Regions from separate parts of the Clostridium sp. DL-VIII genome, predicted to be linked through region 2. Evidence: riboswitches for the same ligand, from Rfam matches in the RefSeq annotation. Region 2 holds a riboswitch; each other region holds the start of a gene.
What was found. Region 2 has a riboswitch for S-adenosylmethionine ahead of CDLVIII_RS17740 (pyridoxal phosphate-dependent aminotransferase). Riboswitches for the same ligand answer to the same signal wherever they lie in the genome.
Positions count from the first base shown of each region.

Region 1: another riboswitch for S-adenosylmethionine. It lies ahead of CDLVIII_RS02760 (PLP-dependent aspartate aminotransferase family protein); the one in region 2 lies ahead of CDLVIII_RS17740 (pyridoxal phosphate-dependent aminotransferase).
Region 3: another riboswitch for S-adenosylmethionine. It lies ahead of CDLVIII_RS25940 (methionine ABC transporter ATP-binding protein); the one in region 2 lies ahead of CDLVIII_RS17740 (pyridoxal phosphate-dependent aminotransferase).
Region 4: another riboswitch for S-adenosylmethionine. It lies ahead of CDLVIII_RS11310 (vitamin B12 dependent-methionine synthase activation domain-containing protein); the one in region 2 lies ahead of CDLVIII_RS17740 (pyridoxal phosphate-dependent aminotransferase).

Region 1 is NZ_CM001240.1:566,600-569,779, forward strand. Features, by position in the region: gene CDLVIII_RS02755 (ABC transporter permease) at 1-1,193, shown strand, start outside; SAM riboswitch class I at 1,369-1,487, shown strand; gene CDLVIII_RS02760 (PLP-dependent aspartate aminotransferase family protein) at 1,665-2,810, shown strand; gene CDLVIII_RS02765 (aminotransferase class I/II-fold pyridoxal phosphate-dependent enzyme) at 2,960-3,180, shown strand, end outside.
Region 2 is NZ_CM001240.1:3,843,975-3,847,154, forward strand. Features, by position in the region: gene CDLVIII_RS17735 (MetQ/NlpA family ABC transporter substrate-binding protein) at 1-679, opposite strand, end outside; gene CDLVIII_RS17740 (pyridoxal phosphate-dependent aminotransferase) at 767-1,927, opposite strand; SAM riboswitch class I at 2,180-2,286, opposite strand; gene CDLVIII_RS17745 (GNAT family N-acetyltransferase) at 2,363-2,902, opposite strand.
Region 3 is NZ_CM001240.1:5,697,479-5,700,658, reverse strand. Features, by position in the region: gene CDLVIII_RS25945 (5'-nucleotidase C-terminal domain-containing protein) at 1-1,012, shown strand, start outside; SAM riboswitch class I at 1,324-1,438, shown strand; gene CDLVIII_RS25940 (methionine ABC transporter ATP-binding protein) at 1,588-2,553, shown strand; gene CDLVIII_RS25935 (methionine ABC transporter permease) at 2,553-3,180, shown strand, end outside.
Region 4 is NZ_CM001240.1:2,474,331-2,477,510, reverse strand. Features, by position in the region: gene CDLVIII_RS11315 (homocysteine S-methyltransferase family protein) at 1-829, opposite strand, end outside; gene CDLVIII_RS11310 (vitamin B12 dependent-methionine synthase activation domain-containing protein) at 819-1,502, opposite strand; SAM riboswitch class I at 1,769-1,874, opposite strand; gene CDLVIII_RS11305 (MraY family glycosyltransferase) at 1,962-2,918, opposite strand.

The DNA of each region.
Region 1 (3,180 bases), 3.2 Mb from region 2:
TTGGAATAATAATAGGAATATCCGCTGTTATAGGCATTGTTTCTATTGGAAGTGCAATCACTGCTAAGGTATCAGGAGAACTAGATAAGTTAGGTGCTAATAATATGCAGGTTTATGTAAGGGAAAAAAGTATAGACGGTTCTAGTCAAGGTGGTTCGAGCAAGAGGCCTGATGATAGTGATCTTGTATCTCTAGATCAAATAAATGCACTTCATGATGCATTCTTTGATAGAATAAGCAGTATAAGTATATCAGCCCAAGAAGGAAGTGGTAAAGTAAAGGATGGATATCTATATGCGAATGTAACAACTGTTGGAGTAAACGATGGTTTTAAGGATGTAAATAATATAAAGATGCTTAGTGGAAGATTCATTTCAGATAAAGATGTTAAAGGAATAAAAAAGAGTGCTGTAGTTTCTGAAAAGCTTGTTAATAATATATTTAAGGGAAAGTCAGATCCTTTAGGTAAAGAAATTAAGGTTTATATACAAGATGATATTGAAACATATGTTATTGTTGGGGTGTACAAGTATGAACCGCCATCATTTTTAGAGGGAGGTGGATCTACAGCAACTGAAAAAGATATACAGACAGATGTATATATTCCTGTAACAACGGCCAAGGTTAATCAAACAAATAAAAATTATTCTTATTTTATGATTAAACCTAGTCCTAATGCTGATTCAGATAAACTAGTTAAAGATATAAAGAAATACACGGATAAATTGTATAAGAGTAATAAATATTGGGAGTTACAAGTTTCTAACCTTAAAAATGAGGCGGAATCAATTACTTCAGTACTAGGAATGATATCTATGGGAATATCTGTAATTGCGGCCATAGCATTACTTGTAGGTGGGATAGGAGTAATGAATATAATGCTTGTATCGGTTACGGAGAGAACAAGAGAAATAGGAACAAGAAAAGCCCTTGGTGCAAAAAGCAGCCACATAAAAATGCAGTTTATAACTGAATCGGTTATAATATGTTCAATAGGTGGTGCAATAGGAATAGTACTTGGAATCAGTATGGGGATAATTGCTTGTATAGTATTAAATTCACCAATATCAATATCAATTCCAACAATTTTAATAAGTTTCACATTTTCAATGGCAATTGGTGTATTTTTTGGATATTATCCAGCTAAAAAGGCAGCTAGTCTTGATCCAATTGAAGCTTTAAGATATGAATAGAAGTTTAGAATATATGTATAAAAGGTGATTTTTGAGAGTAATTCAATAATTATTTTTAAAAGATCATCTTTTAAAAATTTATTTTACAGAAAACTTATAAATTTACTGATATTTATTGACAAGGATTTTTAACTATGTATAATTAATATTAATAAAAGAATATTTATATAAGTTAATCTTATTAAGAGCGGTGGAGGGACTGGCCCTTTGAAGCCCGGCAACCTGAGAAAATTTTTAAAATGAATTTTTTCGTTGGTGCTAAATCCTGCAAGAGAATATCTTGAAAAATGAGAGGAATTAAGTCTTATTAGAACTTATGACTATGCAGTCACTTCTTGTTTGAGAAGTGACTTTTTTTATTACTATAAAATAATAAAAATATTATTAGCTGATAAGTTATAACTTATAAATAAATATTAAATAATAACTAATAAAGCATTAAGTAAGATATAAATTTAAGGAGGCAAGAAAATGGCACTAAAAAAATCTTTTGAAACAATTGCAGTAAGTGGGGTATCAGGTGGGGACAAAGTTACCGGAGCAATAAGTTTTCCAATATATCAGTCAGCTACATTTAAGCATCATGGACTCAATAATAGTACAGGATATGATTATTCAAGAGCTCAAAATCCAACACGCGAAGAAGCCGAAAAAACACTAGCTGTTTTAGAAGGTGGGGAATCAGCAATAGGATTTTCGTCAGGAGTTGCAGCGGTTAATGCCTGTATACACTTATTTAAATCTGGGGATCATATAATTTTATCTGATGACTTATATGGAGGTACATATAGGTTGTTTGATGACATTTATAGAGATTTTGGGATAACAGTAACTTTTGTTGATACAACAAACATTAATTATATATTAGACTCTATAAGAGAAAACACAAAAGCTGTTTTTATAGAAACTCCTTCGAATCCAATGATGAAGGTGACAGACATAGAAGCAGTAGCAGAAATAACTAAGGAAAAAAATCTACTATTAATTGTGGACAATACTTTTTTAACACCTTATTATCAAAAGCCATTGGAATTAGGTGCTGATTTAGTAATTCATAGTGGAACAAAATTTTTGGGTGGACACCATGATTTATTGGCAGGATTTATAGTTGGAAATGATGAAGAAATTTTGCAAAAGCTTAGAAAGATTCATATGTCAACAGGAGCAACATTATCTCCATTTGATTCATGGTTGGTCTTAAGAGGATTAAAGACATTACATATAAGATTAGATAGATCTCAAGAAAATGCAATAAAGATAGCAAAATTTTTAGAGAAAAGTTCTAAAGTAGAAAAAGTTTATTATGTTGGTTTAGAGAGTTCAGAAGGATATGAGATAAATAAGAAACAATCAACAGGTTTTGGAGCAACACTATCTTTTAGAGTCAAGGACAAAGCATTAGTTCCTAAAATCCTAGAGAGTGTTAAAGTCATAAGATTCGCAGAAAGTTTAGGAGGAGTGGAAACCTTAATAACATATCCATTTACTCAAACTCATTCAGAGATTCCAGAAGAAATAAAGCAAAGGTTAGGTGTAGATGAATATCTATTAAGATTATCAGTAGGAATAGAAAATATTAATGACTTAATAGGTGACTTAGACAACGCAATTAACTAAGTTCAGAGTTAATAATTAAGAGTTTAGGAAGAAAAGCTGACGGCTTTTCAAAAACATAATTTTAAAATTTAAAGAATTTACGTAGCAAATTAATCAATAATTGTTAACTGTTAATTGCTAACTGTTAACTGAATAAGAGGGGTGTAATTATGAATTTTGGAACTAAATTAATACATGCAAGTGGAGATATAGACCCTACAACAGGGTCTGTAAGTACTCCAATATATCAAACATCAACATTTCATCAATTTGATATAGAGAACTTCGGAAAATATGATTATGCAAGGTCAGGAAACCCAACAAGAGATGTAGTAGAAAAAATAATAGCAGAACTCGAGGGGGGAGAGTGTGGCTTTGCATTTGCTTCAGG
Region 2 (3,180 bases):
CAACAGCTAAAGCTTTAGAATAATCAAATTTAGAGGCAAAAGCAAAATTTCCAGGAATTGCTGCAGCATCAACACTATCTATGCTTCTTGCAAGCTGCGCTCCTTCAATTGGAGTAAATTTGATATTTTTAGGATTTTCAGCAACATCTTTTTCAGTCGCTTTTGTTTCATCGATATTATCCTTTAATTTAATAACTCCATTGTCTTTTAATAATTTTAAGGCTCTTGCTAAGTTTGATGCATCATTTGGTATTGCTACTTTTGCTCCATCCTTTAATTGATCTAAAGAAGTTATTGTATTTGAGAATATCCCCATTCCAAGAGTTGGTACAACTATTACTGGTGAAATATTCAAATTATTATCTGCGCTGAATTTTTTTAAATACTCAGTATGTTGAAATAAATTTGCATCTATTTCCTTGTTATCTAATGCTTTATCCGGTTGAATGTAATCACTAAATTCCTTAGTTGTAACTGTATATCCCTTAGCTTTGAGCACTGGAGCTAACGCTTCCTTAACCATATCCCCATAAGGTCCTGGGCAAACACCTACTACAATATTCTTATTTCCTTCTTTGCTATCTGTTTTTGCACTTTCTTTACTGCTTCCGCAAGCAGCTAAGCTTGCTCCTATTGTTCCTAAAACAACTAGTACTGCTAACTTTTTTAAAATCTTCATTTTTTATTCCCCCTGAAATTTATTGTTATTGTATTTAATCCCCAATGTATTGTAACTATAGCTTTTATCATTGGTGTAATTAACTATTTATTTTTTATATTCCTTAAGTTTTTCAAGTCTCTTAAGAGCTTCTTTTAAAGTTTCTTCCTTCTTAGCAAAATGAAATCTTATATAATTATTTACTTTTTCTCTGAAGAAGCTTGAACCGGGAACTGCTGCTACTCCAATTTCTTTTGCAAGCCACCTGCAGAATTCATAGTCGTCCTCATATCCAAATTCAGATATATCAACCATGACATAATATGCTCCTTGAGGTTCATAATACTTAAGCCCTATTTCATCTAATCCACTTAAAAATAATTTTTTCTTATTTTCATAGAGTTCATTTAGCACTTCATAATACTCTTCTCCAAATTCTAATCCCTTAATGGCCGCTTCTTGAAGAGGCGCTGCTGCTCCTACTGTTAAAAAGTCATGAACTTTCTTACAATTTTCTATTACTGCTTTACTGGCTATAATATATCCAAGCCTCCAGCCTGTAATTGAATATGTTTTTGATAAAGAGCTGCAGGATATGGTTCTTTCAAACATTCCGTCTAGTGCTGCTAAATAAGTATGCTTGTATGGCTTAAATATTATGTGCTCATAAACTTCATCAGTAATTACAAAAGTATCATATTCTTTAGCAAGACTTCCTATATATAAAAGCTCCTCTTCAGTAAATACCTTACCTGTAGGATTTGATGGATTGCAAAGTATAAGTGCTTTTGGCTTTTGCTTAAATGCATTTCTTAAATCTTCTTTATCAAATTTAAATGCTGGTGGCTTTAGTTCAACATATATAGGTTTTGAACCTGATAGAATTGTGTCCGCAGTATAATTTTCATAAAATGGTGAAAATACTATAACCTTATCGTCTGGATTGCATACACTCATCATTGCGCACATCATTGCTTCTGTGCTTCCACAGGTCACCAGTACATTTTCCTCTGGATTTATATTAATTCCCATGAACTTTTCTTGTTTTAATGCTAATTTCTCTCTAAAGTTTTGCGCTCCCCATGTAATTGAATATTGGTGAGGTCCTTTATCTGAAACTTCCTTTAATCCATCTAATATTTCTTTTGGTGGATCAAAGTCTGGAAATCCTTGTGAAAGATTTATTGCTCCATATTTATTGGCTATTCTTGTCATTTTTCTTATTATAGATTCTGAAAACCAATCTAACCTATTGCTTAATTCTGGCATATTTTTTCCCCCATTTTTATTTATTTCTATACTTTAATAATTCTTATCAAAATAGTCACATATATTTTGATATAAAAATCTCCATTTCACATTAACAGCAAAATAAAGATTGAATGCATGAAAGTAAATAATAGATTGAAATTTATGAAAAATACTTCATTCTATACTATGTTTATTATTTTGCGCCTAAAGCTTATTAAAAATAAAGCACTAGAGATTAAACTCTAGTGCATCATCGCATAAAAATTTGCTCTCTTATCTTTCAGCCTAAACTGCAGGATTTGGCACCTAATTATTTGTATTTTATAATCGGTTGCCGGGTTTCACGGGGCCAGTCCCTCCACCACTCTTGATAAGTTATTTAATTTTCGTTTTTTCCTATAGGATTAGTATATGTTTGTTTTATTATAATGTCAATACCTTCATTAGATATTATCAACATTTATTATATAATCTATAATAATAATAAGATTTTTCATATTCTTCACCAGTATTTACAACATGCTTTGTTCCTTGTTTTATGAAGCCGCATTTTTCAATTACCCTTTGAGATTGAACATTATCTGGTTCTATTATTGCAATTATATAATCTAGCTGAAAATTATTCAGTGCCCATATAGTTATGGCTTTGGAAGCTTCTGTTATATATCCTTTATTACTCAAGTTTTCTGTTATGAAATAGGCCAGCTCAGTCTCATTATTTACTTCTTCCTTATTTTGTATCGCTATCATTCCTATTAATTTTCCATTATCTTTAAGAGTTACAGCAAGACATACTCTTATATTTTCTTTATCTATGCTCTTATATTGCTCAATCAACGCCTTCAGCCATTCTTTTCTGACTTCCATTGAAACTCCCCAGTCTGGCATCCATTTTAATATGTATTGTTCACCGCATATTTCTTGCAGCTTTGACGCATCATCATTATTAAACTTTCTTAATATAAGTCTTTCTGTTTCTATACAAATATTCATAATTTTCCTCTAAGCTTTCGTATTTATTTTTCCTATTCTTTTTATAATTTACTTAATACTTCAATATTTTAAGAAATACAAGTCAAGCATAACCAAAGCTGAAATTATTAGTTGCTAAGTTAAGCTATAACCTTTCTTATTTCCATTAGCATTAACTTTACTATATATTTTTCTCTGATATCTATTCAAGCCCAAAAATTATTCCACCTTATTTTTTATCCCATTTAACTATAATAAAATGGCCATTTATAACAATTATCCACAGATTTAAATTTATT
Region 3 (3,180 bases), 1.9 Mb from region 2:
TAATGCAATAGCAACTCAAGTTAGCGGTATAGATGCAATTGTTGCAGGGCATACTCATCTAAAGGTTAATGACTTAACTAAAAAGAATCCTGAAGGTAAAATCGTTCCAATAGTTGAATCAACTAAAGGGGCAACAGGAATTGCACAAATAAATATCAATGTTGATTCAAATGGGAAAGTTTCTGGGCTTTCAACAAAGAATGTTGATATAGATAATAGTATACAAGATGATCCAGACATAGTTAATTTAATCAATCCATATGAAGATGCTACAATAAAATATGTAAACACAAAGATTGGAACTTCAACTGGAGAATTTACTGGAAAGGATCAAACTAGTAAGCCGACAGCAATTATGGAATTAATTAATGAAGTTCAAAAAGAAAGTGCAGGAACACAATTGTCTATAGCAGCACCATTAAGTGAAACTGCATATATACCAAGTGGTGATATTACCATTAAAGATATGATGGCGGTTTATGTTTTTGAAAACTTTTTATATGGAGTTAAGATGAACGGCAGACAGTTAAAAGATTGGATGGAATATTCAGTTAGGTATTATGCCCAAACAAGTGGAAATAATTCAGCAATAACTAAAGATTCAGTATTAAATATTCCTGATTATAACTTAGATCAACTATATGGTGCAACTTATGATATAGATTTAACTCAGCCTGCATGTACTGTTGATAAAGAAACTGGAAGAGTTATTTCAGGAAATAGAATAAAGAACTTAAAAGTCAATGGAGTAGAGGTAAAAGATTCAGATGAATTTACTGTTGCAATCAATAATTACAGATATAATGGCGGTGGCGGTTTTATGAAGGCAGCAGGATTGAGCAATACTGATCCAAGCATAGTAACTTATGATTCTGGCAAGGCTCTTGGTGATGATGGACAGGTAAGAAGCTTAATGACAGCATATATAAAAAAACATGTAGAAATATCTCCTAAATGTTCAGCAAATTGGAGCACAGTAACAAGTATAGCCAAAGAAAAAAATGTAGCTTAAATCACATGAAACAATAAAAAAGATGATAGAATAGAAAGCCATGCATAAACAGATTTCTCTAGTATATGCATGGTTCTATTTTAGAAATTTATAAGTATTTACTTTGAAATAATCGTTTGTATTGGAAATTATTTTAAATTAGGAAAAAGTTCTTGCAAAATAATTACAGAATATATATAATAATTATAGTAATCCGAGCATAATGCTTTGAATTGAATAAATTAATTGGATTTTGTGGTTGGTTTTTAGATGTTGACAAATGAAAAAATTGTTTATATAATCATTTAAGAAACTAAATTAAATAATCTGATGTCTTATCAAGAGTGGTGGAGGGACTGGCCCTATGAAACCCGGCAACCGAAATATTGTTTATCTCAATATTTATATGGTGCTAATTCCAGCAGCAGAGTAGCTGAAAGATGAGAGGATAAATTTGAGTGGTATTTATGCGCTGGAGATTTATTCTCTGGCGCTTTTGTTTTGAGGTGCATTATTAAAGTGATTAATAATTATTTTATTTTGCTGCCTTAGTTATCCGGAAACTAACAAAACAAAGTCAAAGGAGGAAATGTGTTTTGATAGAAATTAAACACGTAATTAAAAATTTTGGGGAAGCACAAGTTATAAAAGATGTATCGCTAAACATTAAAGAAGGCGAAATTTATGGAATAATAGGTCATAGTGGTGCAGGAAAATCTACATTACTTAGATGCATTAACGGTCTTGAATCTTATGATGGAGGATCAATAAATGTAATGGGGAAAGAAGTTTCTTCATTAGATGGCAGAAGTTTAAGGGAATTTAGAAAAGATTTGGGGATGATTTTTCAAAATTTCAATCTTATGCAGAGAAAGAATGTTTTTGATAATGTAGCTCTTCCACTTGAAGTGTGGGGATATAATAAAAACGAAATCAAGGACAAGGTATCAAGATTACTGGATTTAGTTGGATTAAAAGATAAAAAATTAAGCAAGCCATCCGAGCTTAGTGGTGGTCAGAAACAAAGAGTAGCAATAGCAAGAGCATTAGCATTAGATCCTAAGGTATTACTTTGTGACGAAGCGACATCAGCTTTAGATCCTAAGATTACAAAAGATATTTTGGCATTACTTTCTAAGATAAATAAAGAACTAGGAATTACAATAGTCATGGTTACTCATCAAATGGAAGTAATAAAAGAAATATGTGAAAAAGTTGCATTATTAGATGGTGGAGAAATAAAAGCAGAAGGAAGAGCAGAAGATTTATTCTTAAAGCCTGGAAAGTCTCTTAAGAAATTCTTGGGTGAAGAAGATGATGAATTATTACCTGATGAGGGAGTTAATATTAAGCTATTCTTCCCAAGTGATTCATCAGAAAATGCGCTTATAACCAAAATGGCAAGAGAACTCGAAATAGATTTTTCAATAGTTTGGGGTAAGCTTGAAAGATTTAGAAGTGAAGTACTAGGGGGGCTTGTAATAAATATTAAAGAAGAAGATAAGGACAAGGTTATAAAATATCTTGAAAATAGAGATATCTTATTGGAGGTAATTGAATAATGAATGCGATAATAGTAAAAGCTTTAATAGAAACATTAGAGATGGTTTTTGCATCAACTATTGGTTCACTTATTTTAGGATTCATACCTGCAATAATCTTAACAGTTACTGCAAAGGATGGATTAAAACCTAATAAAGTTGTTTATACTGTTTTAGATTTAATAATTAATATATTAAGAAGTTTTCCAGTTATCATATTAATGGTTGCAATAATACCTTTAACTAGATTTATTGCTGGAAAATCAATAGGGACAGAGGCAGCTATTGTTCCACTTACGATTGCAGCAGCTCCATTTGTAGCAAGAATAATAGAATCAGCACTTAGAGAAGTTGATAAAGGAATGATTGAGGCAGCAAAATCCTTTGGGGCATCAAATACTCAAATTATATTTAAGGTTATGCTTAAAGAAGCAATTCCTTCAATAGCATCTGGAATAACACTTACAATAATAAGTATTGTTGGGTATTCAGCAATGGCAGGAACAATTGGAGGCGGAGGACTTGGTCAAGTAGCGATAAGCTATGGTTATCAAAGATTCCAAACAGATTATATGGTAGTAACATGTATTGTCTTAATTATAGTGGTACAAGGACTACAGCTTATAGGCAATTATTTTTACAATAAAT
Region 4 (3,180 bases), 1.4 Mb from region 2:
ACTCTGGAGTTGTTCCGCAACATCCTCCAATAATTCTAACACCAGAATCTATAAAACCGCATAAAGTATCTGCGAATTCTTCTTTAGTAACATCATATCTTGTCTCATTTCCTATTGATAATGTCGGAAGTCCTGCATTTGGCTGAACCATTACTGGTATATGGGCTATACTGCATATTTCCTCAATTACAGGTTTTAATTGTTTTGGTCCAAGAGAGCAGTTAACCCCAAGTGCATCAACTCCTAAGCCTTCCAAGACAAGCACCATAGCTTCTGGGGAGCACCCTGTAAAAGTTCTTAGGTTTTCTTCAAAGGTCATAGTACAAAACACAGGTAAATCTGAGTTTTCCTTGGCTGCAAGTATTGCTGCTTTAAGCTCATATAAATCAGTCATTGTTTCAATCAGGATTATATCTACCCCTGATTTAGTTCCTTGAATTACCTGGCGCTTGAAAATCTCATATGCTCTATCAAAACCTAGAGTACCCATAGGCTCTAAAAGTTCACCTATCGGACCAATATCTAAAGCAATATATGTATTGCTGTCACCTTTAGCTCTTTTAGCAATCTTTACTGCTGCATCTACTGCATCTTCAACTTCTAAATTGCAGAGTTTAAGCTTAAGTTCATTGGCACCAAAAGTATTTGTTGTTATCACATTTGCTCCACTATTTATATACTCTTTATGAATTTCCTCTATAATATATGGCTCCTTTATATTTAAAAGTTCCGGATTTTCTCCAAGTTTTAAACCTTTTTTTTGAAGCATTGTTCCCATTGCTCCATCAAAAATTAATATGTTATCCTTTATATATTCTTTAAGCCCCACAGTTTTCTCCCTCTCTTCTAAAGCTGCAATTCTCATAGTTATTACATTCTTTGCAGCTCTTCTTTTTCTTTTTAATTCCATTATCAATTATTCCTATTATAGCCGTAACAGATTTTCTAGGAAACAACAAATTATTTTCAGATACAGTAAGTCCTATTTTCCTTTGAGCATCTAATGACCTTAAAAAATTATTTTGTACATCTAAGGGTAAATCTCCATAGCCTGGACTATACCTAAAAGTTATATCCATACCTTCTTGAATAGCTTTTTCCTTTATATTGATCTCTACTATATCGCAAACTTCTTCAACTGCAGTTGTAGCACAAGCATCTAATATAAGCGCTCTTGTTAAATTAGTTTTCTCATACAATCTAGTTTTCCTTTCAATTTCATTTCCTAATGTTACAGCCATAAGTACGCATTGTTTCGAATTTTTTAAATGTTCCCGTATATCCTTTCCTTTCAAAATCAAATTAGTAGTAATAACTTCTACGCCTTCATCGTCTTGCCTTATATCATTATAACTATACACAACTCTAGGCATAATTATCTTTTTGATTTCCTCTCTGCATTCATGAATCATTATACTAATGTTTTTATCTATATCCTGTCCCTTATAGCCAAGATACCTAAGAACTTCTTCCCTATTTATATCTAATTTCAAAGATTCTATAATAATGCCCCCCCTTATACAGTTAACAGTTAGCAGTTAGCAGTTAACAATTTACAGTTAAATGCTGCTTAACTTTAAATTTTAAAAACCTTGCTTAGATAATCTACATTTTACAGTTAAATGCTGCTCAGCTCTAAATTTCAATAGTTATATTAAAATTGTGCTTAGGTGATTTACAGTGCACAGTTTTCTATTTTTAGTTCTATTGTTTTTTGCATAATAAAAAGCCTAAAGGCATTCCTTTAGGCTTAAAAGCAATCAAAAACACCTTATCTTTCAGCTCTATTACGCTGCAGGATTTAGCACCTTATATATAAATATATCGGTTGCTGGGTTTCTTCGGGCCAGTCCCTCCACCACTCTTGATAAGTCTTATAATTAATTATTATATCTTTGAAAATCTTACTTGTAAAGATTTCATTTCTAAATTTTAGTTACTTGTCTTATATTATTTATCTATTACTTCTTAACTAATAATAAAATTATGGATAATATACTAAAAGTTAAGCTGATTAACATTATGTATTTAACAACTTGAACAGTAGTAAAGCCTTTTTCTTCTAGTCTAAAATGTATTTGACTTCTATCTGCCTGATAAACTGGTTTCCCTTCAGAAAATCTTTTAAATATAACAAATAAATTATCAAAAATCGGTACTGCTAACGCTAATATTGGTATAAACAAACTTAAAACAGTTGCCTGCTTAAATGCCCCTTCTAATGCTGTGATACTTAAAATAAATCCTAAAAAATTTGCTCCTGAATCCCCCATAAACACTTTTGCAGGGAATTTATTATAATATAGAAATCCCAAAATAGTTCCCACAAGCATTATAGATACTACTGCTGATTCATCTTGATTTAATATTATTGCTGCTGCAAAAAAAGTTGCTGCTGATATTAAGGATAAACCTCCTGCTAACCCATCCATTCCATCAGACCAATTAATTACAGTGGTAACTCCAAATATCCAGGTTATCGTAAGTATAAATTTCACTACTGGACTAAATTCTATATAAGAACTTGTAAATGGATTTGTAAATCCTCCAAAAAAAATGTTTGCTTTAAATACTAAAATTGCAGATAACAATTGAATAACAAGCCTAGGAAATATGGCAAATTCCTTTCCCTTTGTCTTATACCAATCATCAATTAATCCTATTAATAATATCATAGTAGCTGCAACAAGCACTGTTACTTGCTTGTATGGGTGATCTTCGTCTTTATAAAACATAAAATATGATATAAAAAATCCAATGTATAAAGCTATACCTCCGCATAATGGTGTTGGCATTTTATGCTGTTTTCTTTTATTAGGCTTATCCGTAAACTGTACTTTATTAGCTAGCTTCATAAGAAAAGGCATGGTAATTAATGCTCCTAAAAGAGATACTACCATTGCTAAAATATAATTCATCTTTTCTACTCCTTAGTTAAGTCTATGAAAGTAAATTATATCCAAATGTTCCATCTTGGCTTACTTCCTATTTGATTATACTATTAAAGATATGGTATATCAATTACAAAATTATTAAGGTTATACCCTAAAACTATTTATATTTTTTATTCTGTTTTGATATCACATCCAAATTCTTCGTAGATTATATTGCTAATGGGGATTTCAAATGCTACAATTTAATAGAAACAAATGTAAATAAGGTTTTACTAAATACAGTTAT